Regions from separate parts of the Corynebacterium stationis genome, predicted to be linked through region 4. Evidence: riboswitches for the same ligand, from Rfam matches in the RefSeq annotation. Region 4 holds a riboswitch; each other region holds the start of a gene.
What was found. A riboswitch is a leader RNA that binds a small molecule or an ion and turns the genes downstream of it on or off. The one in region 4 is predicted to bind thiamine pyrophosphate.
Positions count from the first base shown of each region.

Region 1: another riboswitch for thiamine pyrophosphate. It lies ahead of CSTAT_RS02320 (ECF transporter S component); the one in region 4 lies ahead of CSTAT_RS04380 (thiamine phosphate synthase).
Region 2: another riboswitch for thiamine pyrophosphate. It lies ahead of thiD (bifunctional hydroxymethylpyrimidine kinase/phosphomethylpyrimidine kinase); the one in region 4 lies ahead of CSTAT_RS04380 (thiamine phosphate synthase).
Region 3: another riboswitch for thiamine pyrophosphate. It lies ahead of thiC (phosphomethylpyrimidine synthase ThiC); the one in region 4 lies ahead of CSTAT_RS04380 (thiamine phosphate synthase).

Region 1 is NZ_CP009251.1:471,601-479,111, forward strand. Features, by position in the region: gene CSTAT_RS02315 (DNA-directed RNA polymerase subunit beta') at 1-2,925, shown strand, start outside; TPP riboswitch at 3,060-3,176, shown strand; gene CSTAT_RS02320 (ECF transporter S component) at 3,167-3,772, shown strand; gene CSTAT_RS02325 (ABC transporter ATP-binding protein) at 3,772-5,145, shown strand; gene CSTAT_RS02330 (energy-coupling factor transporter transmembrane component T family protein) at 5,138-5,905, shown strand; gene CSTAT_RS02335 (nucleoside/nucleotide kinase family protein) at 6,032-6,778, shown strand; gene rpsL (30S ribosomal protein S12) at 7,081-7,452, shown strand; gene rpsG (30S ribosomal protein S7) at 7,459-7,511, shown strand, end outside.
Region 2 is NZ_CP009251.1:104,896-112,406, forward strand. Features, by position in the region: gene CSTAT_RS00550 (ABC transporter substrate-binding protein) at 1-891, shown strand, start outside; gene CSTAT_RS00555 (ABC transporter permease) at 891-1,673, shown strand; gene CSTAT_RS00560 (ABC transporter ATP-binding protein) at 1,663-2,409, shown strand; gene tenA (thiaminase II) at 2,411-3,082, opposite strand; gene CSTAT_RS00570 (TenA family protein) at 3,082-3,744, opposite strand; gene thiD (bifunctional hydroxymethylpyrimidine kinase/phosphomethylpyrimidine kinase) at 3,741-4,601, opposite strand; TPP riboswitch at 4,669-4,759, opposite strand; gene CSTAT_RS00580 (calcium:cation antiporter) at 4,796-5,926, opposite strand; gene CSTAT_RS00585 (ATP-binding protein) at 6,127-7,511, opposite strand, start outside.
Region 3 is NZ_CP009251.1:673,293-680,803, forward strand. Features, by position in the region: gene CSTAT_RS03295 (sialic acid TRAP transporter substrate-binding protein SiaP) at 1-302, shown strand, start outside; gene CSTAT_RS03300 (aminotransferase-like domain-containing protein) at 267-1,508, opposite strand; partial or broken gene CSTAT_RS03305 (BCCT family transporter) at 1,923-2,831, shown strand; gene CSTAT_RS03310 (IS3 family transposase) at 2,865-4,247, opposite strand; partial or broken gene CSTAT_RS03315 (BCCT family transporter) at 4,281-5,195, shown strand; TPP riboswitch at 5,828-5,937, shown strand; gene thiC (phosphomethylpyrimidine synthase ThiC) at 5,967-7,511, shown strand, end outside.
Region 4 is NZ_CP009251.1:929,724-937,234, forward strand. Features, by position in the region: gene CSTAT_RS04365 (HAD-IIA family hydrolase) at 1-696, opposite strand, end outside; gene CSTAT_RS04370 (acyl carrier protein) at 693-986, opposite strand; gene CSTAT_RS04375 (alpha/beta fold hydrolase) at 1,021-2,031, shown strand; TPP riboswitch at 2,085-2,197, shown strand; gene CSTAT_RS04380 (thiamine phosphate synthase) at 2,192-2,884, shown strand; gene thiO (glycine oxidase ThiO) at 2,881-4,014, shown strand; gene thiS (sulfur carrier protein ThiS) at 4,034-4,231, shown strand; gene CSTAT_RS04395 (thiazole synthase) at 4,235-5,017, shown strand; gene CSTAT_RS04400 (ThiF family adenylyltransferase) at 5,014-6,126, shown strand; gene aceE (pyruvate dehydrogenase (acetyl-transferring), homodimeric type) at 6,464-7,511, opposite strand, start outside.

The DNA of each region.
Region 1 (7,511 bases), 460 kb from region 4:
ATCGATCTCGGCGCGCCTGAGATCATCGTGAATAACGAGAAGCGCATGCTGCAGGAATCTGTTGACGCGCTGTTCGACAACGGTCGTCGTGGCCGCCCAGTTGCTGGCCCAGGTAGCCGTCCACTGAAGTCCTTGAGCGACTTGCTCAAGGGTAAGCAGGGTCGTTTCCGTCAGAACCTGCTGGGTAAGCGTGTTGACTACTCCGGTCGTTCGGTAATTATTGTTGGTCCTCAGCTGAAGCTGCACGAGTGTGGTCTTCCAAAGCTGATGGCACTGGAGCTGTTCAAGCCATTCGTTATGAAACGTCTGGTTGAAAACGACTATGCGCAGAACATTAAGTCTGCAAAGCGCATGGTTGAGCGTCAGCGTCCAGAGGTATGGGACGTTCTGGAAGAAGCTATTTCCGAGCACCCAGTACTTCTGAACCGTGCACCAACCCTGCACCGTCTTGGTATCCAGGCATTCGAGCCAAAGCTGGTTGAAGGTAAGGCTATTCAGCTGCACCCACTGGCTTGTGAAGCTTTCAACGCCGACTTCGACGGCGACCAAATGGCAGTCCACCTACCACTGTCCGCAGAAGCACAGGCTGAAGCTCGCGTGCTGATGTTGTCCTCGAACAATATTTTGTCCCCAGCATCCGGTAAGCCACTGGCTATGCCACGTCTGGACATGGTTACCGGTTTGTACTTCCTCACCATGAACAAGGGCGAGGATGAAATCGGTGGCAATGGCCGCTACGCACCAGCTGATGATAATGGCCCAGCGCAGGGCGTGTACTCGTCCTACGCTGAAGCGATCATGGCTTATGACCGTGGCGTACTTGGTCTGCAGGCACCGATCAAGGTTCGTATTGATCACCTGCGTCCAACCGAAGCAATTGAGGCAGCGCAGTTCCCAGATGGCTGGACCAAGGGCGAATCCTGGATGGCTGAGACCACCCTGGGACGCATCATGTTCAATGAGCTCCTGCCATGGAACTACCCCTACCTTGAAGGTGTAATGGTCCGTAAGGGCGGCTCCAAGGACATTGTCCTGCTTGGTGACGTCATTAACGACCTGGCAATCAAGTACCCAATGATCACCGTTGCACAGGTACTGGACAAGATGAAGGATGCCGGTTTCTACTGGGCAACCCGTTCTTGTGTCACCATTACCATGCACGACGTTCTGGTTCTTCCAAATAAGACCGACATGCTTGAGTCTTACGAGAAGGAAGCAGAACGCATCGAGCGCAAGTACTGGGATCAGGGTGCGCTGACTGAGCGTGAGCGCTACGACCGTCTGGTTGAGCTGTGGAAGAATGCAACCGACTCCGTGGGTAACGCGGTTGAGGCACTGTACCCAGATGACAACCCAATTCCGATGATCGTTAAGTCTGGTGCAGCAGGTAACATGCGTCAGATCTGGACCCTGGCCGGCATGAAGGGCATGGTTGTGAACTCCAAGGGTGACTACATCACCCGTCCGATTAAGACCTCCTTCCGTGAAGGTCTGTCGGTTCTGGAGTACTTCAACAACTCCCACGGTTCCCGTAAGGGTCTGGCGGATACCGCTCTGCGTACCGCTGACTCGGGCTACCTGACCCGTCGTCTGGTTGACGTTGCGCAGGATGTCATCGTTCGCGAAGACGACTGTGGCACCCGTCAGGGCGTTCGCGTCCCAATCGGTGAGGAAATTGCAGAAGGCACCTACGCTGTTCACGAGCTGTGGGAGACCTCAGCATCTGGCCGCGTTGTTGCAACCGACGTCAAGGATGCTGAAGGCAACGTTGTTGCTGAAGCTGGCTCGGACCTGACTGAGGAACTGACGGAGAAGCTGGTTAACGCTGGCATCACCGAAGTTAAGGTACGTTCCGTACTGACTTGTCAGACGCCAGCTGGTGTTTGTGCGAAGTGCTACGGCAAGTCCATGGCTTCTGGCAACTTGGTTGATATCGGCGAAGCCGTCGGTATTGTTGCTGCTCAGTCCATTGGTGAGCCTGGTACCCAGCTGACCATGCGTACCTTCCACCAGGGTGGTGTCGGTGGCGATATTACCGGTGGTCTGCCACGTGTTCAGGAACTGTTTGAGGCACGTAACCCGAAGAACCGTGCACCAATTGCATCCGTCGACGGCACGATCTCTTTGTCCGATGAAGGTAACTTCTGGACTTTGACGATTACCCCAGATGACGGCTCGGATAACGTGGTCTACGAGAAGCTGTCGAAGCGTCAGGGCCTGGCTCAGGTTCGTCGTCCGATGGAATCCAACCCGAACGCAATGATCGAGCGCTCCCTGCGCGACGGTGACCACGTCACCACCGGTCTGCGTCTGATGCGCGGTGCTGCTGACCCACACGACGTGCTTGAGGTTCTCGGCCGCCGTGGTGTGGAAAAGCACCTCATCGACGAGGTTCAGGCTGTTTACCGCGCCCAGGGTGTAGCCATCCACGACAAGCACATCGAGATCATCATCCGTCAGATGCTGCGTCGCGGTACCGTTATCGATGCTGGTAACACCGATCTGCTGCCAGGTACTCTGGTTGACCTTTCTGAGGCTCGCCAGATCAATGCTGGTATGCAGGCAGAGGGCAAGGAACCAGCTCAGCTGCGTTCTGAGATTATGGGTATTACCAAGGCTTCCTTGGCTACCGAGTCTTGGCTGTCTGCGGCGTCCTTCCAGGAGACCACCCGCGTGCTTACCGATGCCGCTATCAACAAGCGCTCCGATAAGCTCATCGGCCTGAAGGAGAACGTCATCATTGGTAAGCTGATCCCAGCTGGTACTGGTATCTCGCGTTACCGCAACATCTCCGTCAAGCCAACCGAGGCAGCACGCAATGCGGCTTACTCGATTCCGACTTACGGCGATTCCATCTACGGTGACGACGGCTTCGGTGAATTCACCGGCGCTTCCGTCCCACTGGATGAGGACTTCACCTTCTAGTCCAACTCCCGTGTTCAACGGCTTCAGCTGTTTAACACCGCAGCGCCCGCGCTACTGATTGATTTTCGGTAGCGCGGGCGCTGCTTTGTTATTTGCGCAGGTTATACGGGCTCTGGTAGGTATTGAAGGGCATCATATTCATTTACGGGTGCTCGCAAGCAAAGTGCGGGCTGAGACCTTGGCGCAGGCGCTGGGAAACCGTCGAACTTGAACCGGATAATGCCGGCGAAAGGATAAAGAAGTGGTTACTCAAGTTAACCCTGCTCGCTCTTTAAACTGGCGAGTGGTAGATATCATCGTTGCCTCCATCCTCGCAGTTGCCTGCGGGCTGGTCTTCGTCTTTTGGAACTCGGTGGGATACGCCTGGTTCATGGCGATGGATGCGCTCACCCCGGGCCTCGGTGGCATTGCCACTGGCATTTGGCTTGCCGGTGGTGTAATCGGCGCGTTGGTTATCCGTAAACCCGGCGCAGCGATTTATGTAGAAACTCTAGCGGCGACTGTCTCCGCGGTATTTGGTTCCCAGTGGGGACCAGAAACTCTTTACTCTGGTCTTGCCCAAGGCTTAGGCGTAGAGATTGTCTTCGCAATCTTCCTCTACCGCCGCTTTAGCCTGATGGTCGCCATGCTCGGCGGCATTGGTGCCGCGCTTGGTGCATTTGTGCTGGAGCTTTTCACCTCAGCAAATATCGCCAAGTCGTTGGAATTTAACCTGATCTACCTGGCTTGTCTCGTCGTCTCGGGAGCTATCTTGGCCGGTGCCTTGAGCTACTTTACGGTTAAAGCTTTAGCGAAAACCGGGGCCCTGGATCGCTTTGCTGTGGGACGGGAACAGCGCGCGCTGTAATGTCACAAATCTTATTGCGCGGTACCACGTGGCAGCACGCTGGTCGCCGCACCCCAGCTATTTCCGATATTGATATCCGCGTCGAACGCGGTGAACGAATCTTGCTCGCTGGTGATTCCGGCTCGGGCAAATCGACGCTGCTTTCAGCACTGGCCGGAGTACTCGGCGGGGATGATGAAGGTACCCTGCGTGGCGAGCTCACCATCAACGCCGCCGCAGTGGGTTTGGTTTTGCAAGACCCGGACTCTCAGGTTATTGCCTCGCGCGTTGGCGATGACGTGGCTTTCGGCTGCGAAAATCTCGGCCTTCCACGCGAGGAAATCTGGCGTCGTGTGCATCAAGCATTGGAAATGGTCGGCTTAGATCTAAGCCTTGAACATCCCACCGCGCGGCTCTCCGGCGGACAAAAACAGCGCCTTGCGCTGGCAGGCGTAATCGCCATGGGAGCCGAGGTGATTTTGCTCGATGAACCCACAGCCAACCTTGACCCGCAAGGTGCAGCCGATGTTGTCGCAGCCGTTGACCACGTGGTTAAAGAAACCGGCGCAACTCTCATTGTCATTGAGCACAACTATACGCAGTGGGAACACGTGTTAAACCGCGCCATTGTTTTAGAACACGGAAAGCTTATCTACGACGGGGAAGTGGCTCCAGCTGTCGCCGCACGGCGCATTACCGGGTTGCCCACGGCATCGCCAGTACCTGCCGATGCTCCGGCAGCGCTGTGGTCGCATAACCTTGCCACCCGTTTTGGTCCGGCCCGCACGCTGGCCATTCCGCAGGGTGCATCGACGGTGATCACTGGCGCCAACGGTTCTGGCAAAACTACCTGGTTGATGACGATGGCAGGGTTGATTTCTCCGGTAGCGGGGAAGTTGGGCTATTCCGAAGAGATTCGCCGCGGCTTGGCAAAAAACCCACACGCGTGGAGCTCTGTTCAGCTGGCGCAGCGCATCGGCTTTGTGTTTCAAAACCCTGAGCACCAATTCGTCGCCCGCAGCGTGATCGAAGAAATGCGGGTGGGGCCCAAAGTGGTCGGATCCCTAGTAAGGGGATCTAACCAGGGAGTAGAAGAGCGCATCGACAAGCTCTTGCAACGCCTGCGGCTGGAGTCTTTGGTTGAAGCCAACCCCTTTACCTTGTCTGGCGGCGAAAAGCGCCGACTATCTGTGGCCACTGCTTTGGTCACCGCACCGAGTGTTGTCCTTTTAGACGAGCCGACTTTCGGCCAAGACCCGGAAACTTTTAAAGAACTGGTCTTTATGATTCGCGAACTGGTTGATGAGGGCATTACTGTCGCATCGATTACCCACGATGAACTATTTATCAATGCTTTGGCCGATGCCCACCTGGTGGTGAGCGCGCATGCCTAATGTTTTAACCGGTGTGAACCCGTTGACGCGGTTGGCGGTCATTATCTTGGTGACGACACCGCTGCTGTTGTCTGTGGACTGGGTGAGCGCGGCCGTCTCTCTTGTGATTACCTTACTATGCGCGCCGTTGTGCCGGGTGAGCTGGTGGCGTCTACTCAAAATGTCTTGGCCGCTGATAATCATCGCGCCGATATCGGGGATATCGATGCTGCTCTATGCCCAAGAAGGTGGGAGGGAGTATTTCTCCTTCTTCCTGGCCACGGTGACCGATAATTCCATCGAACTAGCGGTGGCGATGATGTTGCGTGTGCTTGCTGTCGCATTGCCGGTGATTGTGCTGGCGCGAGATATCGACCCGACGGAATTAGGCGACGCCCTGGCGCAAATCCTGAAACTTCCCGCCCGCTTCGTCATCGGTGCGGTAGCCGGCGTGCGCATGCTGACCCTGTTCAAAGATGATTGGCAAGCAATGGGGCAAGCTCGTCGTGCGCGGGGACTTGCTGACCGCGGGCGCATCAGCCATCTGGTGACCATGACTTTTGGGCTATTGGTGCTTGCCCTGCGCCGCGGTGGGAAACTAGCTACGGCCATGGAAGCCCGCGGATTTGGCAAGCCCGTCACTACTTCGCCGCGTACCTGGGCGCGGGAATCGAAGCTCGTGCGTAGGGACTGGATAATCATGGCCATCGGAGTGCTACTCGCGAGCTTGCCGGTGATAATTTCTGTCGTGTCAGGCTCCTGGCGCTTTTTGGGCTTGTAGAAATGCTTGTAAAATAGAAAGCGTAAATCCGGACAAAAGCAGTCAATCCGCTAACATGGATTAGATAAAGTTCTAGCTTAAATCGTGTGGCAAAAGCATTTGAAAGGTGTGGCTAGGAAAGTCTTAGTGGCTGATCCCAACTCCATGACACTGATTATTAACACCACCATTGACCCAGCGACGCAGTCTGAGGGCGTGCCCAGTGGATTTCTGCCGGTCGAAGCTAGCCAAGCAGAGCCGGCGACACGTGTTCCCGGGCAAGACATCCAGGATGAAGACCCACCGGAAGTTGTTGAAACCAAGTCTTTTTTGCAGGCACAAGACCTGTTAGAAGAAAATATTGACCGCCTTGCACAAGGGCGCAATAAGCCAATGAAACCGGTCACCGTGCTTATCGATGGCCCCTCAGGCGCCGGCAAGACCTGGTTTGCTGCGCGCCTGGCGGAACATATGGGGTGGCAGACAGTCCACCTGGACGAGTTCTACCCCGGTTGGCACGGGCTGCAAAAAGGCAGTGAGATGGTCAACAGCCAAGTTCTGCGGAAAATGAATCCGGGCTTTTGGCGCTGGGACTGGAATGCGCATGCTCCTGCCGAGTGGTTTAGCCTCGACGGCCGTGACAATTTGATTGTCGAAGGTGTAGGTGCGATTAGCGTTGACAATATTGCCGCTGCGTACAAGCGTGGTTCGGTAGTAACCGTCATGGTAACGGGCCCGCGCGAAGCACGCAGAACCCGCGCCTTGGATAGGGATGAGGGCTATGAAGACTGGTTTGAAACGTGGGAAAGTCAAGAAGCAGAGCACTTCGCGAACTTGTTGGAGACTGACCTCAAGCCAGACCTGTTGTGGCAGTGGCAATACGCTGCGTCGTAGTGGCGTCTTCGGCCTATCGGCGCAGATCAGCGTGGTCAAAGACTGTTTGTAAAACCCCACTGGCTTTGGTAGTGTCGGTAAAGGTTCGTTGCATTATGTGACGAAGAGTCTGATCCTTTTCTCAGCAAAACACACCAGTCAGTTGTGACTCGGTGGGGAATAGGTATCTGGACACGCGGAAGGACCCCGGAAAAGAGTCCTTATTTTTGCGTGTTTAGGCACCTGTTTCTCACCGGAGAGCATCTACAAGTGAGTTATTAAAAGCTGAGGCAAGTAATTTCTACCGATAAGAAAGACTGATAATGCCAACTATTCAGCAGCTGGTCCGCAAGGGCCGCAATACTCCGCGCACGAAGGTTGCTACCGCTGCGCTGAAGGGTTCCCCTCAGCGTCGTGGCGTTTGCACCCGCGTGTACACCACCACTCCTAAGAAGCCTAACTCCGCTCTGCGTAAGGTTGCCCGTGTGCGCCTGACCACCGGTATTGAGGTTTCCGCATACATCCCAGGTGAGGGCCACAACCTGCAGGAGCACTCCATGGTGCTTGTTCGCGGTGGGCGTGTGAAAGACCTTCCTGGTGTTCGCTACAAGATCGTCCGTGGTTCTTTGGATACCCAGGGTGTCAAGGACCGTAAGCAGGCCCGTTCCCGTTACGGCGCAAAGAAGGGACAGTAATAAAAAATGCGTAAGAATGCTGCTCCAAAGCGTCCCGTCGTCAAAGACCCAGTTTACAA
Region 2 (7,511 bases), 820 kb from region 4:
AATACCAACCACACTGGGCTCTACGTGGCATTGAATAAGGGCTACTTCGAGGAAGCCGGCATCGACGTGGAAATCCTGCCGTTTAACAACAGCAATCCCGAAGTACTTGTCGATGCCGGCCAAGCCGAGTTCGGCATCAGCTTCCAAGACACAGCATCGATGTCCATGGCCTCTGGCGCGGACCTGAAATCAGTACTCGCCGTGGAACAAACCTGGGCCACAGAAGTGGCGGTACTGGCAGACCGTGATGACATCCAAAGCCCTGCCGACTTGGACGGGTTGACCTTCGGTGGATTCGATAACCCGGCGGAGACCAAGACCATGCAGGGCGTGGTGCAATCCGCGGGTGGCGACGGCGAATTCGAAACCGTGACGCTGGGGACCTCTGCCTATGAGGCGTTGTACTCCGGCGATGTTGATTTCACCGTCCCTTATGTCGCCTGGGAAGGCATCGAAGCTGAACACCGCGGCGTGGACCTGAAGACTTTCGCGTACACCGATTATGGTTTCCCGGATGCGTACCAAGTCTTGGTGGTGGGCAATAACACCTGGTTGGAAGATAATCCGGATACCGCGCGTGGCTTTGTGCAGGCCCTTGCCCGCGGCTATGAAGATTCCGTGGAAGACCCCGAAGCCGCCGCAAAGATTTTGCAGGAAGAAAACGCTGGCCTACTCACTGACCTAGACATGCTGGTGGAAAGCCAAGAGATGCTCGCGGATAAGTACATGCTCGATGACAACGGTGACTTCGGCGTGCAAACCGAAGAGCACTGGAGCGAGCTCGGCCAGTTCCTCTTTGATTCCGATTTGCTGACTGATAACAACGGCAAACTGTTGGATAAGCAGCCTGCGTGGGAAGAATTTTTCACCAATGAATACTTGCAGGACTGATGAAGCAGTATTTATCTTTTAAGAATATCTGGGTGCCCGCAGGCTTTCTGGCCGTGCTGCTTATCGCGTGGGAGTTAATCGTGCGTTTGACCGCGGTGCGCCCGCAGGTGCTGCCGGCGCCAACGCTTGTGGCAAGCTCCGGTTGGGAGCATCGCAACGCACTTGGCGCGCATGCCCTGGCTACCTTAAATGTCACGCTACTGGGCTTTTCGGTGTCATTAGCGTGCGCGTGGCTGATTGCTATCGTTATTGATTTCTCGCCGCTGATGCGCCGTGGCCTAGTTCCGCTGCTGATTTCTTCCCAAACCATTCCGATTGTCGCTATCGCGCCGTTGATGATCATCTGGTTCGGCTTCGGGCTGCTGCCCAAGATCCTGGTGGTGGCTCTGGTGACCTTCTTCCCAGTAACCATCGGGCTAGTCGATGGTTTTGCGCGTGCGGACAGGGAAGCATCGGCGTTGCTGCGCAGCATGGGTGCCGGGCGCATCAAAGAGTTCCTCTTCCTGCGGCTACCGTCGGCGCTGCCACTCTTTTTCACTTCTTTGCGTATCGGTATTACTTATGCCGTGGTGGGCGCCATCTTCGCCGAGTATGTCGGCGCGAAGCAGGGCTTGGGCATTTATATGAGCGTGCAAAAGAATGCTTTTCGCACCGATTTGGTGCTCGCCGCAGTTACCGTCGCAGCTGTGATCAGCATTGTGCTCTACCTATCCACGTACCTGGTGGAACGGGCCGTTATTCCGTGGCACATCAAAGAAAGGACCGCTGCCAATGAGCGTTAAAACCTCACCGCAGTTGCACCTCGAGGGCATCTCACGCACCTTCCCGCTTGCCGATGCCCGCCAGCGCGCAGTGCTGGATGACATCTCTTTGACGGTGAATCCCGGGGAGTTTGTCTCCATCATCGGTCCATCTGGCTGCGGCAAGAGCACGCTGTTTAACATCATCGCCGGTTTGGATTCACCGACTAGTGGCACGGTGGGTATCGATGGGGAAGTGGCCTATATGCCGCAAAAAGATGCGTTGTTTCCGTGGCGCAGCATCGCCGCGAATGCCGCACTCGGCCTGGAAGTCCAAGGGGTTAAACGCCGCGCGGCGCGGGCACGGGTCAAGGAATGGTTTCCCCGCTTTGGGCTTGCGGGTTTTGAAGATTCCTTGCCGTTTGAGCTTTCCGGCGGCATGCGCCAGCGGGCAGCACTTCTGCGCACGGTGGTTCAAAACAAGAGCACTTTGCTTCTCGATGAACCCTTCGGCGCCCTCGACGCGCTTACCAAACAGGATTTACAAACCTGGCTGCAACAAGTGTGGGCCGAACATAATTGGACAGCACTGTTGATTACCCATGATGTCCGCGAAGCGATCTTGCTTTCAGACCGCGTGGTGGTGCTCAGCCCGCGCCCGGCGAAAGTCAGCCTCATTCTCGACGTTGACCTACCGAAGCCGCGGGGGATCGATGCGTTGACCAGCCCTAGATTCTTAGAGCTGGAACGCACGCTGCTTCAAACACTAGGCAGCTGAATCAGTCAGCTGAGTCCAGTGCTTGCTGCCAGAACGCTGCTTCCAAGCGGGTCGCGGCGCGGAAGATTTCCACTAAGGAATCAAAGCGCTCCGCGGTGACGCTACCTGCGGTTAGCGCGTCGAGGCGTTCGGTGGCAGCTTGTGCTGCGGTTTGGAATTCCGTGCCGGAGTATTCCGCAATCCACTCGCCGTAGGGGTGTTCTTCGCCGGCATCTAGAGCCCGTATTCGTTGCGGCTCTAGGGCTACACCAATTTCTGCATAACCAATGGAGCATGGTGAAAGCGCGACGTGCATATCCAGCAGGTCGCCGGACATCCCGGTGTCCAAAACGTAGCGGGTATAAGCCACGGTGGTTTGTTTTTCTGCCGCCGCATCAAGCTCTTCTTCCGTGATTCCCCAGCGTGTAGTCAGTCGGCGGTGTAGTTCGGTTTCGTGCAAGATAGCCTGCAGTGCGCCCGTCGCGTCTTTAATATCGGCGAGGTTGCGGCTTTTGTACGCAGCCAGTGCGTTCGCCCGCGCGAACTGCACGAGGAAGTGATAATCCTGCACTAGGTAGTCCTGGAAGACGGGTAGCGGCAAGGTGCCTTCGCCAAGTTTGCGCACGAATTCGTGCTCGGTGTAATCGGTCCACTCGGTACCGATGGCTTTTTTCAGATCATTAAACAGTGTCATTATTTTTCTCCTGTGATGGGGTGGGCGTAGGCAGCATCAAAAAATGCGAGCTCGATTTCTACTGCGCGGTGAAAGAAGTCTTCCGCAACAGCGCGCCGGGCTGGGCCGACGCGGTCGAGTTCTGCGCGTAAGAACGCGATGCGCTCGTGGAATTCAGGAAAATCATGCAGTCGAATCCATTCCGCGTGCACGAAGTTCTTCGGCAGCGGGCGCGCACCGCGGGTCGCCCAGTCGAGGTACAACCATTCCGCAACCAGCAACACCGCGACGATTGCTACGTAATCGCGGGTTTCCGCAGCCTCACGCATCAACGCGCAAAACGCGGTGGTCGGCTCGGTATTCGGGATTTCTTCGCGCTGCTTGTCGCTCACGCCCAATGCTTTAAAGGCGTCGAGGAAATAAGTATTTTCATCGCCGGCTATCTCGCCAATAAATTGCGCAAACCGCAGCCGTGGTTCAAGCGCATCCGCCGTGCTTACCGATGCCCCCAGCAACACCAAGAAACTATCCAAAAAGCGGTAGTCCTGCACCAAGTAGCTGGCCATGACAGAGTCGTCGATGGTGCCATCGAAAAGCTCCTGCACAAAGCGGTGAGAAACTGCCTTCTCCCACGTGGTGTGGTTTTGCTCGCGCAAAAGGTCCGTAAATCGTTGAGTGCTCATCGTTGTGTTCCTTGCAATTGCAAAGGCGCGTTATTCCATAGCGCGTGGAAGTGATGGACGGGGCCGTGGCCTGCACCGACGTCCAATTCATCCGCGTGGCGCAGCGCGTGCGTGAGATAGTCTTTGGCGCGGCGCACCGCTTCTTCGTATCCGTGTTGGGGTAAAAGCGCTGCTATCGCGGCCGATAATGTGCACCCAGTGCCGTGGTCATTGACAGTGTCCACGCGCGGTGCGGTCAGCTCCACGGTGTGCTCGCCGGCATCACCGCCGGTGAGGATATCGGTGCTTTCCGCACCGCTTAAATGCCCGCCTTTGAGCAGCACCCACTTTGCGCCCAAAGCGCGCAGATCGTTTAAGGACTCACGCATTTCTGCCAAGCTGCCCATCTCTACCTCGCGGCCCAGCAACACCGATGCCTCCGGCAGATTCGGCGTAATCAGCGTTGCCCGCGGCACGAGACGCTCCCGAATCGCGTCGACATCATCCTGGTTGAGCAGATGATCGCCACTTTTAGCGACCATCACCGGATCCAAGACCACCGGGCACTGCGCGTATTTATCCAGTGACTGCGTGATCGCTTCGGCGATTCCAGCATTGGCCACCATGCCGATTTTCACTGCATCGACGCGGACATCCTCAAAGACCGCGGCGATTTGTTCGGCCACGAATTCAGGTTCCATCGCGACGATGCTTCCCACCCCGCGCGTATTTTGCGCAACCACTGCGGTGACCACGCTCATCCCATATGCGCCGTTGGCAGAAAATGCTTTTAAGTCTGCTTGAATCCCCGCGCCACCGGTGGGATCTGTGCCAGCAATGGTTAATACGTTCGGTATCAACGCTTGTCTCCGTTTCATCACTCATATCGAGTTCGAAGAAGCGAAGCGTGCTGCAATAGATACAGGTATCCCTGCATATACTGCCTGCGTCGTTTACCGACATTCCTCCGCGAGTCCGAACTCGATCAGGTTCTCGGGTTTAATCTCAGCCCTTCCGGGCACCCCGTGTCTGGCGCCCACGCTAGCACAGAATGTCCTGGCAAGAAACGACTTTAAGAAAATACGCTGAGCGCGTAGAGGATGAAGACGAATAGGTGTGCTCCGCCGTGAATCGCGGTGACTTTCTGGGAGTTAAACGTTGCGATGCTCAAAGCCAGGCTGATTCCTAGTAGCAGCAGGTTGGTGGGGTTTTCGGCGAGGGTAACGGTTTGCCCAGTAAGCAGACCGATGATGAGCACGACCGGCAGAGTGAGGCCAACACAGGAGACGAGCGCGCCGTGGGCGAGGTTAACCACGCGTTGTCCTTCGCCACCCCAGGCAGCGCGGACGGTGGTGATTGCTTCGGGCAAAAAGACAATCATTGCGATGATGATGCCGGAAAGCGCGATGGGAGCGCCGAGGCGGTTAAGGCCGTCATCGAGAAGCGATGCCATATCGTGAGAGAGCATCACGATGGGGATTACCGTGATGAGCAAAACCAGCGCGCGGGTGAAGATCTCGCCTTTGTGCTCGCGGAAAATTGCGGCGATTCCGGGGTTGTTGGAAGCAACGACGTCCTTGTCTGTTTCCGTGAAGTCGGCATGCTGGGCGCCGGTTTGGCGGTAGAGAAAGAATCCGTAGAGGATGACTGTCAAGGTCACGATGGTGATGGCCTGCGCGGAATTGTATGCGCCATCGGTGCCGATGACAGCTGGAAAGGCGAAGGCGGTGGCGATGAGTACGACGAGCATGGATAAGTATGCGGAAATACCGGTGCGGTTGACCTGCAGGTTGCTATGACGCATGCCGCCGACGAGAAGTGCCAGGCCGATGACCAGGTTGAGGACAATCATGACCGTGGCCATGACGGAATCACGCGCGATGGTGTGGTGATCGCCTGGGCCGAGCATAACCGCGGAGATGAGAATGACTTCAATGCCGACAATTGAAAGGGTCAGCACCAGGGTGCCGTAGGGATCACCAAGCCGGTGCGCGAGATGTTCAGCTTGGGTGACAACCCCGCCGGAACACACGATGATCACGCCCACGATGAGCGCAAGAAGGGTGAAGACGAGGGGCATCGATAAGCTGCCCGCGAGAAAACCTGATGCCAGTGATAGTAGTGCGACCGCAACCCAGCCCAATACAATTCGGGCGATGACAGATCCGGTGAGAACGCCGCGCAGGGCAGTAGAGGCTGACATGGACGAAGACTCCTTTAAGTGCAGGGTCGTCCCAGCTCTAGCTTTGACTGTGCAGGCCGTCCTGCCAGCGTGTTCTAACCAGCAGCCTAGCACGCCCGGCCGATACGGCAAGCTGGAGCCAACTATGCGATGAAGGAATTGATTCGTAATCAGTTTGGATGCCAAGTCTGCCTATCTCTTGAAGGTTAAATTAGCCAAGATCACGTGCGGCGATAAGCTCGTTTTCTACTGCTTGGTGGCGCTGTGGCTGTGATAAAACCGATTTCTACAAGATGTCGAAGGGCGGCGCGTACGGTGCTTATTGGCCGATCGGTAAGGTCGCTAACTTGTTGAGCTGAGAGTTCTTCAGTATTAGATACTGCATCGAATACGTCTTGTTGGGCGGGGGTTAGGTGAGCTCCCGCACTTGAGAGGGTGTACACCCCTTGGCTCGATTCAATTAACGAACCTTGTTGAGCAAGCTTATCGAGCATGATCTGAAGCTCACCACTGTCGCCGCCTGTCTGCCGTTTGAGATCTTTAGCTGTGACGGCCCCCAAGTCTTTTGCCAAAACAAGTGCGGCACCTTCAGCGATTGAGAATTCATCTCCAAGTCGTTCCTTAACCCAGGATGCGACTTCTCCGTCTGCGAGGCCGAATCGCTGCAGAATGACTGTCACTCGAGCAATATCTACCTTAAAAGTCGGCCTGGGAAGACCGACAGATTTCATGGTGTTGATCATGGTCAAGATCCCTCCACCATTACTTTCGGCAAGTACCCCGTCGTATTCGTGGGACAGTGGGACATCTTGAAGTAGCCTGGCTAATGTCGAATTCCGCGGGATTTGTTGTCCATCATCGAGGTTCTCGGTAGTTTTGCCGCCAGGCAATCCTCCAGGGCTGCTGATTTCTACGCGGTCTAAAAAGATATCGACACTGATATTTTGGTCTCGGAATGGTGCGGAGTAGTCACGATGCATCACTGCATTAGCTAATGCCTCGCGTAATACGGTCTCAGGTATTTCTAAGACATCCTTTCCGAGGCTTCCTTCAATCACCCTTCTTGTTCGAAGGTTTCGACGAATTGCTGCGATTGCATCTAAAACTTGGGTGGCTACGTTGCTTTCACAAAGGACTCGGTCCACGAAACGAGTGTTTTCTCCTGCTGGTGCTTTTTCTTTTCCGGGGTGGACCGCCACATCAATAAATAATTGAGGAAAGAATTGTTGAGGATATTCTCCTAACGCCATTAGTCCTGCAAGGGTAAGTTCGCCGTCTTGAGTAACTATGGATTTCTGCTTGATCCACTTATTGGTTTCATCAAAATCCAGCCGAGAATGTTGGCGCTTCAGCCGAGACTCCATGGCTTTAGTGAGTGAGGTATCTAGGTCATTGATATCAGTACCTGGGACATGTTCTCTGTCGGAAGCGTGCTTGTCGAATCGGTGTTGGAGTTCGTAGACTTCAAGGGCGCTAAGTCGTTGATCCGCGTCGCCAACTCTTTTAAAGCTTCCGTTCGATACTCCCTTTGATTTTACGAAGCATGGGCCATTAACAGTTAACGGAGAAATGGTGACTACGACGCATAGTTGTGTGTCAACTTTTA
Region 3 (7,511 bases), 260 kb from region 4:
GTCTGTCCCGCCACGCGGTGGGCTCTCAGCTCATCATCGTCGCGGGAGATACTTGGGAGCGGCTAAGTGAACAAGAACAGGCTGACCTTCAAGCTGCAATCTCTGATGTGCGCGCCCAAAACCGCCAGTGTGCTGATGAGGATGAGCAAGAAACCATGACGCGCTGGAAGGAACAAGGAACGCCGGAGATTATCGAAGATGTCGACCGCGAAGCCTTTATGGAAAAGGCGCATGCCTACTGGGAAGAAAACCTAAGCCCAGAAGAATTAGAGGTCTATAACTCTATTCGCTCGGTGAAGTAGCGCTCCTAACCGGCGAGCTGCTTCGCGCAAGGTGTCTTCACCTGCTTGGGAATAAGATAAGCGCAGCGCATTGCGTCCGCGGCCATCGAGAAAGAATGCGGTGCCTGGGATAAATAAAATGCCTTCCTCCATTGCCTCATCCAATAAACCGGCTGAGGCATCAATAGTTTCTGGCAGTTCCACCCAGATGAAAAATCCACCAGTAGGGTTGACCCAATTACAACCTGCAGGAAGGAATTCCTGCAGGGCTGCATCGAGAGCCTGCGCACGACGGTGGTACATGTCAACATTGGCGGCTAAGACCGCATGCCAATCGACCTCGCGCAGGTATTTCGCGGCAACGGATTGGCTCAACGGGGAGGGACAAATTCCGGAAGCTTCGGCCGCTGGTACCAAGCTGGCGTGCACCATGGCTGGGGCATCAGCCCACCCAATGCGAATACCGGGCGCGAAGATCTTCGACAGGGAACCTAGATAAATCACATTATCTGGGTCGAGCGTGCGCAGCGCTGGAGGAAGCTTGACCCCAAAGTTGATAAGACCGTAGGGATTATCCTCGACGATGAGGATACGGTGGGCACGGCAGAGCTTGGCGATGTCTTCCCGTCGCTTGTGCGACATCACCACGCCTGAAGGGTTGGCGAAGTTGGGAATGACATATAGGAGCTTGATATCGGACCCAGTGGACTGTGCATGAGCAATGGCTGCCTCGATGGCATCGATGGTAATGCCTTCATCGTCGCCTTCTAGCTGAACCACATGTGCCTGCATACCGGCAAAGACATTAAGCGCACCAGAATAAGAGGGTGCAGCTGCCAAGACCGTATCACCGGGGTTGAGGAAGAGCTTGGCTACCAAGTCCAAAGACATCTGCGAACCGGATGTCACCAGAATGTCTTCAGGAACAGTCTCGATGCCTTCTAACGCCATGGTCTTTTGGATTTCAGCGATGAGATCCGGCTGACCCACCGTTGTGCCGTACTGAAATGCAGAGAGGCCCTGTTTGATCACGACGTCGTTGCTTATGCGGGTAATTTCCTCCCACGGCAAATGCGTCAGTTCCGGGTTGCCTCCCGCCAAGGAGATGACATCAGGGTTCATCTCCATCTCAAAGACAGCACGAATGGGCGAGGGCGCAAAGTACTGCGCACGCGTAGCAAAACGCTCATTGAGGGGGAGGAGACTAGTGCGCTTTGAAGCAGACATCAGTGATATTCCTTTTCATCTCATCACCGCCAGTGCAGGTGGGTGGCGGTAGATAACACTTGCGCTCTGTTTGAGCGCCCAGTGCAGTGCTTCCTTTCAATGCTATCTAATGACTTAGCGCGAAATGCTGACTTTGTCATGAATATCAGTTATTGCGGGTGTCGCTTTATCAGACACCGTGCCCACAGTTCTTAATATTCGGCCCAGGGCTGCCGATTTACAACATATCTTCAGGCTCTAAGAGCCGCCGTGTTAGGGTTGATATTCGGACAAATCAAGATTCTGAAGTAGACCGAGCCCTCCAGTGGTGGTGATATTTGTTACTTCATCGCAATTTGTGCACTAAAGTGGCACATGTCCTAATCCCTAAGTAGGAAGTAAAATAACGTGACTACCTCTCAACCCCAATCGAATATGAATTCGGGCGCGACGCCAGTGGAGTCAGAGGAGAAAGCATCCAAAAAGCGGCGTTTGAGACTGCAGACGGATCCTTTCATTTTCTTCGTCTCGGGCGGCTTTATTGTGGCCTTTGTTGCGCTGACTCTCGCATTTGGAGAGCGCGCCCGAAACGTGTACTCCGTTGTCTCTGGTTGGCTATTAGACAACCTTGGCTGGATGTACATTGGTGGCTACTCCCTTATGTTCGTCTTCCTAATCGGTATTTTCGTATCCAAGTACGGAAACCTCCGGCTGGGAGACGACGATGAGAAACCCGCCTACTCCGTGCCAGTCTGGTTTGCGATGCTTTTTGCGGCCGGTCTAGGCGCTACCTTGATGTTTTGGGGCGCAGCTGAGCCTTTGCACCACAGCTTCAACCCGCCGCGCGGCGATTTCTTGCCGATGAGCCAAGAAGCCATTGACCAAGCATTTGAATTTACGTACTACCACTTTGCCGCACACATGTGGGTACCTTTCGTGCTTCCAGGCTTGGCCTTGGGATATTTCATTTACAAGCGCAAGATGCCAGCACGTTTGTCGTCGACATTTTCGCCACTGCTTGGTCGCAAGGTGTACGAATGGCCAGGAAAACTTATCGATGCCCTCTCGATCATCGGTACTGTCTTCGGTCTCGCGGTCTCTGTGGGCCTTGGCGTGCTGCAGATCAACGCAGGTATGAACATCATGTGGGATGTCCCGCTTATCTCCGGCGTGGAATTAGCGATCATCATTGTTGTTACCATCGCAGCGTCCGTATCTGTTGCTTCTGGTCTCGATCGCGGCATCAAGATTTTGTCGAACCTTAACATTGGTGCGGCCGTCGTCCTGATGGTTTTCGTCCTGCTGATGGGACCGACGTTGACGCTGCTGCGCCATACAGTCGAAGGGGGATGCGGACTGTTTTTAGGATTGTTTCGGTTATGAAGCTATCAGGTTTCGGTGTGCATGGATGCTTATTCCGCCGAGAGAGTCTTTAATTCTGACTTTGTTGTAAAACTCAATGTAGGAATTTACTGCTTCTTCAAGCTCATCTACCCTGTGCCAAATCTTGTGGTAGTACATTTCATTTTTCATCCGGCCAAAGAAGCCCTCACAAGCTGAGTTATCTGGTGAACACCCTTTTTTGGACATAGATCTAATGATTCCGGCCGTTCGGGTTATGGTTATCCAGCTATTGGCGCGGTAGTGAGTGCCCCGGTCAGAGTGCACAACAAGCTTGTTCAACGCTGTTGGTGGATGGGATTCAAGCGCTTCTATAAGGGATTTCTCTGCTATTTCCATCGTGGGATGGCGACCGGTTTTCCATCCGACAATCTTTCCGTCAAAACAGTCCACAATGGCCGAGAGATAAACTTTTCCGTTGCTGGCTACAAACTCGGTTATGTCGGTCAACCACAGCATGCTTGGCTCGTCTGCATGAAAGTTTCTTTTGACGATATTCGGCGGCGCTGGAGTTATTTCCCCTGCGTAGCTGGAATATCGAATTTTCCTTCGCGGGCTACGAACTGGGATTGCCATCTCCTGCATTAGCCGGCGGACGACCTTTTCGCTAATAGTGATACCCTCATGACGCAATACCCACCAAGTTCTGCGATAGCCGTAAGTAAAGTGGCTTTCCTCAGCTATTTCAGCAATGCGCAGCCTGACATCTTGTAGCGGGTCTAGGCGAGCCTGGGCTGCGAGTTGATAGTAGAACGTAGAGGTAGAAAGGCCTGCTGTTTCCAACAGCATGGGAAGCGGAAGGTGGTTTCGGAGTGCGTCAACTACCAGAGTCTTCTGAAGATTGTTCAGTGCTCCCGGAGTGACGCTGTCGTCTTTTTTTATTAACATCAGCTCCTCAGCCATCACTGCTTTTTCAACCATCAATTGAGCTGCCAGCTTCTTTAGCTCTTTTGGATCGTCTGGTAGCGAGGCTTTGAGAGATTTCTTGGTCGGGATTTTTCTTTCAGTTCTTCGTTCTTCGTTGGACATCAGGCCCCATTCGCCGAGTTCACGATATGCTTGCGCCCAACTGTATACGCTCATCTTCGTATACAGATCGAGTTTGTCGGCGATTTCCTGAGGACGTAGGCCCTCTTTGTACATCTGCACAGCTTCAAGCTTGAGCTTCCAAGGATAGGAACGTAGCTTTGTGGCTTGCTTGCGTGGCTTAGGACCCGGCTTGAGAGGCTCCCGCAGCCATTTGTACATTGTCCAACGGCCTGGGTAGCCCAGATTGCGGATCGTTTCCACGACAGATTTGGTTCGTCGATACTCCGCGACAGCCTTCTTGCGTTCTTCTAGGGTGTAGGAACGGTTCACTAGGAAAACCTTTCAGGATTCCGTCCGCATCCCCAAGCGTTCGGTAACTACGGCTCGTCCTTGCCGGAGATGATGTTCTGGACGGATTCCTTTGCTGAGAATCCTGGCTGGCAGGGTACTTGGACCGTCTTCTACTGGGCATGGACTATTTGCTGGTCACCATTTGTCGGTATGTTCATCGCGCGCATCTCGCGTGGCCGTACCGTGCGTGAATTCATCGGCGGCGTACTAGCGTTGCCAACTGTTTTCGTGGTCATCTGGTTTTCTATCTTCGGCCGCGCGGCGATTGAGATGGAACTATCTGACCCCGGGGTTCTTACTGGACCGGTGGTCGAAGACGGCGATACTCCTGTCGCACTATTCGCGCTTTTGGAGCAGTACCCGATTTACGCCATCTCTGGTTCTTTGGCAATCTTTGTCATCGTAATTTTCTTCGTTACCTCGATCGACTCCGCAGCCCTTGTCATAGACTCATTTGCCACCGGTGAAGAAAATAAGTCCCCCGTGTTCTACCGCATCGGTTGGGCTATTGCTGTTGGCGCGGTGACCGCTGCGCTGCTGTTTATCAACGACACTGGTATCGAAGCCATACAAGAAGTCGTCATTATTGTCGCACTGCCGTTCTTCATCATGATGTTTTGCATGATGTACTCACTGCTGAAAGGCATGGGGGATGATTATGCGGCAGAGCGTCGCATCGCCACGCGTCACTGGGAGAAGACAGATAGCCCCGAAAAACTTGAAGAACATGAATCCCGTCCTGCCCCTGGTTTCGATGCTGACGGTAACGAGCTAGGTGTACCTGAATTTGCCTATGACGAAGAAGGACGTTTCCATATTCCAGGCCATGTGGTGGTTGACGGCGATGTTTATCTCGGCGGCGACGTCGACAATGAATATGAACCGGAAACCCCGCCTGAAGGTCCAGGAAACGAGGCAAAGGCCTAACAAAGTTTAAAGCTTTGCGCGTATTATCTTTGGAATAGATTCTTGCCTTAAAGCGGTCAGGTGCATTGGATAGGCGGCCGCTTTAACCGCGGCAAGCTTATGGAAAATCCAGGATAAATTTGCTGCCCAAGTGCGATTCCCATCTGAGATGGACTCCGCGCTTGGGCAGTTGCCGTTTTACTGGGAAAGGCAAGTATCCGGTAGCTAAGACCGCTACTGTCGCTGCCTTGTTGCTCACTGTTGCTAGAAGGAATGAAAGAGCATTTCTGCGAACTAAAATTCTGCTTCTCGTGGGGTGTGGAAATGACATCACAGACAACGGCGCTAACACACGTTGCATCCCGGTAATCCTCATGTGCTCATCTTGCGCAAGCGTTCCCGTATAAGGAGCGCCGAGCGCCGCATACTGCCGGTCATTGACCTATCCGTTTTAGTTCCTGGCTTGTCACAATGGTGATGACGTGAGTCGCTGCTTCATGGTGTTCCGTCTTAGCCAAACTAAAACCTTGTACGTGGGGAGAAGGGCTTAAAATTTAAGACTTTTAATTTTTAATTCATAGCCGCTGAACAGTCGCTTTCTACCGAGAATGAAATTAATTGCTTGTCGGGCTTGAAATTACGTGATAGAGATAAAGAGTCCATGCGGGTGCCACTAAAAGTGGCTGAGATCGGGCTAGTGAAGTCCGAGACCGTTGAACCTGATCCGGTTAATGCCGGCGTAGGAAATAGGAGACTTCATTGTCTGATCGTAATGTAAATTTGCCGACCCCTTTGAACGCGACCAACGAGGCTCAGGGTGCGCAGACATCCGAACAACATCCAGCTCACAGCCTGTCGTGGCTCGAAGATGTTGAACACGGAATCAGAGTGCCAGTAACCGCAATTGCCCAATCTGATTCCCCAGATGGCACGCCGAATGAACCGTTGAAGGTCTACCGGACCATGGGTCCTGGCAGCGTTCCGGAACAAGGCCTTGCGCCTTGGCGCGCCGAGTGGATAGCCGCATTTGGCGACACGGAAACCTATGAAGCTCGTGGTGCACGCCTCGAAGATGATGGCCGCACCGCTGTACGCCGTGGCGCGCCGTCCCAGCAGTGGCAGGGAAGCAAGCCGGTGCCCCTGCGCGCGAAATCCGGTAAACGGGTAACCCAGATGCACTACGCGCGTAAGGGTGAGATAACGCCGGAAATGCGTTATGTGGCGCTGCGTGAAAACGTCGACGTGGAGCTCGTTCGCAGCGAGGTCGCCGCGGGCCGGGCGATCATCCCTGCGAATATCAACCATCCCGAATCGGAGCCGATGATCATCGGTAAGCAATTTTTGGTGAAGATCAACGCCAATATCGGCAACTCTGCCGTTACCAGTTCCATTGACGAAGAAGTCGCCAAGCTGGAATGGGCGTCGAAGTGGGGCGCGGATACCCTCATGGATTTGTCGACCGGAAATGACATTCACACCACGCGCGAGTGGATTCTGCGCAATTCACCCATTCCGATTGGCACAGTCCCGATTTACCAGGCATTGGAGAAAGTCGATGGCGACGCCAATGCGCTGACCTGGGAGATCTACCGGGACACCGTTATTGAACAGTGCGAGCAGGGCGTTGATTACATGACCGTCCACGCGGGCGTGTTGCTGCGGTATGTGCCGCTCACCGCCGACCGAGTTACAGGCATTGTCTCCCGGGGTGGCTCGATTATGGCCGGTTGGTGCCTCGCTCACCACGAAGAAAACTTCCTGTACACCCACTTTGATGAGCTGTGCGAGATTTTCGCCGCTTATGACGTGGCATTTTCGCTTGGCGATGGCCTCCGTCCCGGCTCCATTGCCGATGCCAACGACGCCGCGCAGTTTGCCGAACTAGACACCCTGGCTGAGCTGACCCAGCGCGCGTGGGAATATGACGTACAGGTGATGGTCGAAGGGCCAGGGCATATTCCGCTGCACAAGGTTCGCGAAAACGTCGAGCGGCAACAAGAACTCTGCAAAGGCGCACCTTTTTATACGCTGGGCCCGCTGGTAACAGATATCGCGCCGGGCTATGACCACATCACCTCCGCTATCGGCGCAACCGAAATCGCACGCTATGGCACCGCGATGCTGTGCTATGTCACCCCGAAAGAACACTTAGGTCTTCCCAACAGGGATGACGTAAAGACCGGCGTGATTACCTATAAAATCGCAGCGCACGCAGCAGATGTTGCCAAGGGGCATCCCGGTGCCACCGCGCGTGATGATGCCCTGTCCAAGGCACGCTTTGAATTCCGGTGGAATGACCAGTTCTCGCTTGGTCTGGACCCGGTAACAGCCCAGGAA
Region 4 (7,511 bases):
GATAGCCGCATCATTCATGATGCCCGTGCGCACCAAAATCGTGCGCATGCCAGCTTCAAGCCCGGCCTTGACGTCGGTGTCCATGCGATCACCTATCATCACGGTGTTTTCGGAGTGCACGCCAATATTATTTAACGCCGAGCGCATCATCACCGGATTTGGTTTGCCCACGTAATAAGGCTCGCGGTTGGTCGCCGCAGTAATCAGAGCAGCGACAGAACCGGTGGCCGGCAAGATACCTTCCGGGGCAGGGCCTGTGACATCTGGGTTGGTTGCAATAAAGCGCGCACCATTGCGAATAAGGTTAATCGCGGTGGTTATGGCCTCAAAAGAGTAGGTCCGCGTTTCGCCTAAGACTACAAACTCAGGATCGTTATCCGTAAGAATCCAGCCTTCCTCGTGCAGCGCAGTCGTCAGTCCGGACTCGCCGATGACAAAGGCAGTGCGGCCGGTGGATTGCTGGGATAGGAACTTCGCCGTCGCCAACGCAGAGGTCCAGATTTTCTCCGGCGCAATATCTAAGCCCTGCGACTTCAACCGCGCGGAGAGGTCTCGCGCGGTCGCCATGGAGTTATTGGTCAGCACCATGAACTTAATGTCATTGTCTTTTAAGGTCTGCAGGAATTTATCTGCACCGGGAACCATCTCACCTTCTTTGATGAGCACGCCGTCCATGTCAGAAAGGTAAGAAATCATTGGTGTGCCTCCACAAATTTGGCTACATCGTCAAGCGTTTCAAGCGCTTGTGCATCGGATTCTTCAAAAACTACGCCCAAACGATCTTCGGCCCGCACGGCAAATTCGATCATATTCAATGAGGTCAAACCCACATCAGCCAAGCGGCGGTCAGGAAGAAGCTCTTCCGTGTCTTCTCCGGTAATCTCGGAAATGAGCGCCAGATATTCTGGTACCCCGGATTTAGCGGTGGAGGCTTGCGGCTGGCCTTGCAGGTGAGCGCGTAATTGAGCACTGAGGTCATTGGACATGGCTTCAAGTCTAGCTTCTACAATGGATGTCCATATGTATCAACGAAATAGGATTGCGGCGGGGTTTCGCGGGCAGCGCCGGAAAAACCGTTCCGCGCAGCGCCTTGTGTATCAGCGATTGCATGATCATGAAACATCACCTGGGCTGCGAAATCTTGATGCCACTGGGGAAGTGGACAATGATGGTGTAGATATCGCATGGTTTGAGGTGGGCAATCCCGATGCCGATGTCACGGTGGTTTTTATCCACGGATATTGCCTCTCCTCGGAGGCGTGGTGTGACCAGGTAGAGCATCTGCGTCCTCGTAGCGACGTTCGCAGTTTGCTTGTCGATGTCCGCGGTCACGGACTTTCTTCTCGCGTCGCGGCGAAATCCTGCACCATTGATGGTGCGGCCGATGACGTGCTCGCTGTGATTTTAGAGCGATTGCCGAAAAACGGCGGGCGCATCGTGGTAGTGGGGCATTCTTTGGGCGGGATGATCGCGCTGAATCTGATTCGCCGTGCTCCTGAGGATATTTTTGAGCGTATTTTCGGCGCTTTGCTGATTTCGACGTCGATGCGTCGGTTCTCCGATAAAGGTGTAACCCGCATCTTGCAATCTAAGCTCGCGAAGTCGTTATATTCAGCCATCGATCGCGTGCCGGATAAATTCAACCGCATTCGTTTTGCAGCCGCGCAAGTTATAGCTCCCACCATCGCCGCGCTAGTTGCGGGCTTTCCACAAATGGAGCGTTTGCAATTCCACGCCGCCATGTTGCTGGACACACCTTTGGCGAGCTTCGTCGGTTATTTTGATGACTTGACTGAGCATGAAGAATTCGCTGCTCAAGACTGTTTACAAAAAATTCGAGGGCAAGCGGTGATTGGTTCCATGGATATCGTCACGCCCATGAGTCAGTCAGAGCTTATCAGCGAGAAGTGGGGCAACGGCGATCTCAAAGTTATTGAGGGATCTGGTCACATGGTGATTTTGGAAGAACCGGGGCAAATCTCGCAGGCTTTAGACGAAGTGCTTGCCGAAGTCTCGCCCCGGCTTCCCTAGGAATTTCCTTAGGCCTTGTTGACAAAACTAGTTTCTCGCGCTTGACTGGTTTCCAATACCTCAACGGGTGCCCAATGCATTGGGCTGAGATGAACGCTGACGCAGCGTTGGACCGTTTGAACCTGTCTGGTTAACACCGTCGAAGGAAGCGAGGACATCGGTGAACTATCCTGCCCACCTTGATTTACGCTGCTATGTAGTTACTGGTTCAGGCACAGACGATGACATTGTGGCAACTGCTGCTAGGGCCGCCGCGGGTGGCGCTGGAGTCATCCAAGTCCGGTCCAAACCGATTACTGCCGCGCGCCTTTTGGGCTTGGCGGAAAAAGTAGCATTGGCGGTCGCCGAGGTAAACCCTGATGCAAAGACACTTATCGATGACCGCGTCGACACCGCTGCTATTTTAATGCGCCGCGGGATTCCCATTTACGGCGTGCACGTTGGCCAAGAAGATATCCCAGTTGCAGCAGTACGCGAGCTGCTTGGACCCGATGCGATTATCGGGCTGACCACGGGAACAGCAGACCTTATTCGGCAAGCCAATGCCTATGCGGACATCCTCGATTATGTCGGCGCTGGGCCTTTCCGTCCCACGCCGACCAAAGACTCGGGGCGCAAACCTATTGGGCTTTCCGGCTACCCGGAATTGGTGGAACTTTCACAGCTGCCGATCGTTGCCATTGGCGACGTCCAGCCGACAGATGTGCGTGACCTTGCAGCGACAGGTATCTCGGGAGTGGCCATGGTGCGTGCTTTTAGCGAAGCACATAAAACCGGCTCGGCCACGCAAGTTGCCGAGCAAGTAATTGCCGATTTCAAGGTTGGAGCGCAAGCAATGGGGGTGCGAGCGTGAGCCGGCACGCGGTAGTGATCGGCGGCGGCATCATTGGGCTTGCGACCTGCTTTGAATTCCAAGAAGCAGGTTTTGAGGTCACGCTCATTGACCCCGATCCGATTTCCGGAGCCACGCATCACGCCGGCGGCATGCTGGCTCCCACGGCGGAGGTGCAGTACCAGCAGCATGAGCTCGTGCCGCTCATGCGCGAGTCTGCCCAGCTGTACCCAGACTTAATCCGACGCGTTGGCCAGCACACCGATTTGCCGACCGGTTATCGCACCGAAGGCACGCTGCTTATCGGTGCCGATAGAGCAGACGGGCAACATCTCACTGAGCTCATCGAATATATGAAAGCAGCGGACCTGGACATTGAGCCGCTGACTACTCGCCACGCACGGCAGCTCGAGCCAGGACTATCGCCACGCATTGTGAAAGTTGCTGCTATCGACGGGGACCACCAACTTGACCCGCGTCTCTTTGCGCGCGCTCTTTATGACGCAGTGCTTTCTCGCGGCGCACAGCACATTCGCGAGGCCGTTGAAACCATCACACCGCAGGCCGTGGGACTGACATCGGGCAAGCGCGTTGCGGTGGAATCCACGGGCGTCGTTGTCCTAGCCGCTGGTTTAGGGGCTGCAAAAATCACGGGCTGGTTCGATGGAGAGCATCCTTTGCAGCTCCGCCCTGTCTACGGCGATATTGTGCGCGTGCGGGTGCCGGAAGCGCTGCAGCCGCTGACCAACTGCGTTATCCGCGGATTCGTGGAAGATCGGCCCATCTATGTCATCCCGCGTGATGATGGCACCGTCACCATCGGCGCCACCAGCCGCGAAGATTCGCCGCACCCACGCACTTCTGCCATCCATGACCTTCTGCGTGATGCGATTCGCGTGGTGCCGGGAATAGAAGAAACTGAATTTCTAGAAGCCACCTGCGGTGCGCGTCCGGGCACCCCGGACGATTTGCCGTACTTGGGTTTGGTGCGCGAGGGCCTGATTATTTCGACTGGGTATTTCCGCCATGGCATTTTGCTGGCAGCTTTAGGCGCGAAATCCGCGGTGGAGCTTGCCACCGGTCAGGAGGCATCGACAAGCGTTGCGGCATGTAACCCTTTTCGGCACGCAGCAAGCACAATCAACGTCTAATTTTTCAAGGAGATTTTTAGTGATTACCTTTAATTTCAATGGCGAGATGGTTGAAACTCAGCCGCAGAGTATCGAGCAGTTCATAAATGAGCGCATCGGTAGCGATAAAGGCGTAGCGGTCGCTGTGGGCGGGGCAGTGGTTCCACGCTCGCAGTGGGACAGGGATATCCAGCCCGGCGATGCCGTTGACGTTCTTACTGCAGTACAAGGCGGCTAGAACGTGTTAACAATTGCGGATAAAACCTTCGCCTCGCATTTGGTGATGGGAACCGGTGGGGCAACTTCGCAGGCGCTGCTGGAAGAATCTTTGGTCGCGAGCCACACCGAGCTCACGACTGTCGCCATGCGCCGTCATCGCGCCACTACCGGTGCGGGCGAGTCCATCTTTGAGATGCTGCGCAGGCTCAACATCGACCTGCTGCCCAATACCGCTGGCTGCCGCACGGCTCGCGATGCTGTACTGACGGCACAGCTCGCGCGCGAAGCCTTGGGCACCTCGTGGGTAAAAGTAGAAGTCATCGCTGATGAGCACACGCTTTTACCCGATACCACCGAGCTTCTCGAAGCCTGCGAGCTGCTGATTAATGATGGCTTCACGGTTCTGGCCTATACCTCGGATGATCCCGTGGTGGCATCACGTTTGGAAGATGTCGGGGTCGCGGCAGTGATGCCTTTGGGCTCACCGATTGGCACCGGCTTAGGCATTTTGAATCCGCATAATATTGAGCTGATCTGCTCTCGTGCTTCTGTGCCAATTCTGCTCGATGCCGGCGTCGGCACTGCGTCCGATGCCGCCCTTGCGATGGAACTGGGATGCGACGGGGTGCTGCTGGCCTCTGCAATTAACCGCGCGCAAGACCCCGTTGCGATGGCCACCGCGATGTACCACGCGGTTGAGGCAGGCCGCCTGGCTGCCACGGCCGGAAGGATTCCGAAGCGGGAGCACGCGGTGGCATCGTCAAGCTTTGATGGCCTGGCAACCTGGTCAGAGCAGGTGCTGTGATGGCCCTGCCTGATTATGAACTACGCCGCATCGCCCGGCACTTGGCCCTGCCCGGATTTGGGCTGGAACAACAAAAACGCCTTCACAATGCGCATGTTTTAGTCATCGGCGCCGGCGGATTGGGATGTCCGTTGATGCAATCTTTGGCATCGGCAGGCGTTGGCACGATTACGGTGATTGATGATGACACCGTGGATATCACCAATATCCACCGCCAGATTCTTTTCGGCGCGGATGATGTGGGCAAGCTGAAAGTCGAAGTTGCTGCGCAGCGCCTAGAAGAACTCCAACCTGGTATTACCGTCAACGCTTTAGCTCAGCGTCTTAACACGGACAATGCTGTGGAGCTGGTGGGTTCTGTTGACCTGGTACTCGATGGCTCTGATTCTTTTAGCACCAAATACCTGGTGGCTGATGCAGCGGAGATAACCGGCACGCCATTGATTTGGGCAACGGTGCTGCGCTTTCATGGCGACCTGGCGCTATTTCACTCCGGCCCGAACTTCCGCGGCGTCGGTCTGCGCGACCTCTTCCCCGACCAACCTGATGCCAACTCCGTGCCCGATTGCGCGACCGCCGGCGTGCTCGGCGCAACCACGGCGACCATGGGTGCCTTGATGGCAACCCATGCCATTGGATACTTAAGCGGGATTGGCGCAACGGAACCGGGGGAAATACTCAGCTATGATGCTTTTCCGCCGATGACGCGAACCTTTAAAGTAGCTGCTGACCCGGAGCGGCCTTTGGCCACTGAGCTACTTCGCACCTACGGCGCCGCGGAGAGCCAAGCCTGCGCTTTAACAACGCGCGCTGCAGAACTGCTTGGCCAAGCTCGGCGCGGGGAATGCATCGCCGTAGATATTCGCGAACCACACGAAGTAATGCTGGCTGATTTACCGGCAGAGATTACAACGCAGAAGCTGCCGTTGAGCTCCATCAACTCCGACGATGAGGTAGCTGACTTCTTCTCCCAACTAGGAGACAGCCAGGTCTTGGTTTACTGCGCGGCCGGACAGCGCAGCAAAAACTTCGTGGAACGCTACCAAGCGGTTGCTCAGCGCACCGGGGTTGTTCTAGAAAGCCTGCCTGGTGGTGTCAACGGGCTATAGCGGCGGTTTTAGAAGGCGTTGTCATCGAAGCTCCAGTGCGTTGCTGGTTGGCCTTCGACCACGGTGAGGCGGCCCCGGTTCTTAGATTTCAATTATTTTCACAATTATAGAGCAAGCTTTCTGGGCGGAAAAGCTATGCGATTGCAGTGTTCGTTTGCGTGAGCATATTCGGCCGACGGAACCGCCGGTAGACAAAGCCTTGGCGTTGATATTTCAAATTCCGTCGTACGGCGAAAAGCAAAGCGCCTGTGCTTCTAAAGGAGAAGCACAGGCGCTTTTTCGCTATTCGACGATTGTGCAGCAGCCACGAGGGACTATCGTGTCGAATATGAGAGCCTTAGTCGATGGCAGGAGCCTCGGTGGTATCTACCGTTGCGGTTGGGTCATCAAGCTTGAGGTCCTTAGCAGCCTTTTCAACTACTGAACGCTCAACCTTGCCATCGCGAGCCAAGCCTTCTAGTACAGCAACGACCACAGACTCAGCATCCGAATTGAAGAAACGACGAGCCGCAGCGCGGGTATCGGCGAAGCCGAAGCCGTCGGTACCCAAAGCAACATAGGTGCCAGGGACGTACGGACGAATCTGCTCGTGCAGGTCGGAGACGAAGTCGGAAACGCCGACGAACGGGCCTTCGACAGATTCCAGCTGCTTGGTCACAAATGGCTTTGCTGGCTCAGCGCCGTGCTGCAAAGCTTCCTTGTTCAAGCGCTTACCTTCACGCGCCAGCTCAACCCAAGAAGTGACAGAGAAGAGGTTAGTCTTCACACCGTATTCCTCATCCAGAATCTTCTGCGCACGCAGGGACTCGTGGACACCGACACCGGAGGCCAAGATGTTGGCTTCCAAGTCGCCATTGCCGACAGTGTTGAATTGGTAGATGCCGCGGTGCAGGCCTTCGACATCCAGGTTCTCTGGCTCTGCTGGCTGGTGTACAGGCTCGTTGTACACAGTGAGGTAGTACATGACACTCTCACCATTTTCACCGTACATACGGTCAATACCACGTGTAACCAGGTGTGCAATCTCGTAGCCGAAAGCTGGGTCGTATTGCAGAACCGAAGGGTTGGTCGACGCCAAGACAGGGGAGTGTCCATCCATGTGCTGCAGGCCCTCACCGGTCAGGGTGGTGCGGCCAGCGGTTGCTCCGATGATGAAGCCACGTGCCATCTGGTCTGCAGCTGCCCAGAATGCGTCGCCGGTGCGCTGGAAACCGAACATCGAGTAGAAGATGTACAGCGGAATCATTGGCTCACCGTGGGTGGCATATGAGGTTGCTGCCGCGGTGAACGATGCCACAGCACCAGCTTCCGAAATGCCTTCGTGCATAATCTGGCCATCGGTTGCCTCGCGGTAGCTCAGCATCAAGTCGTGGTCGACTGGCACG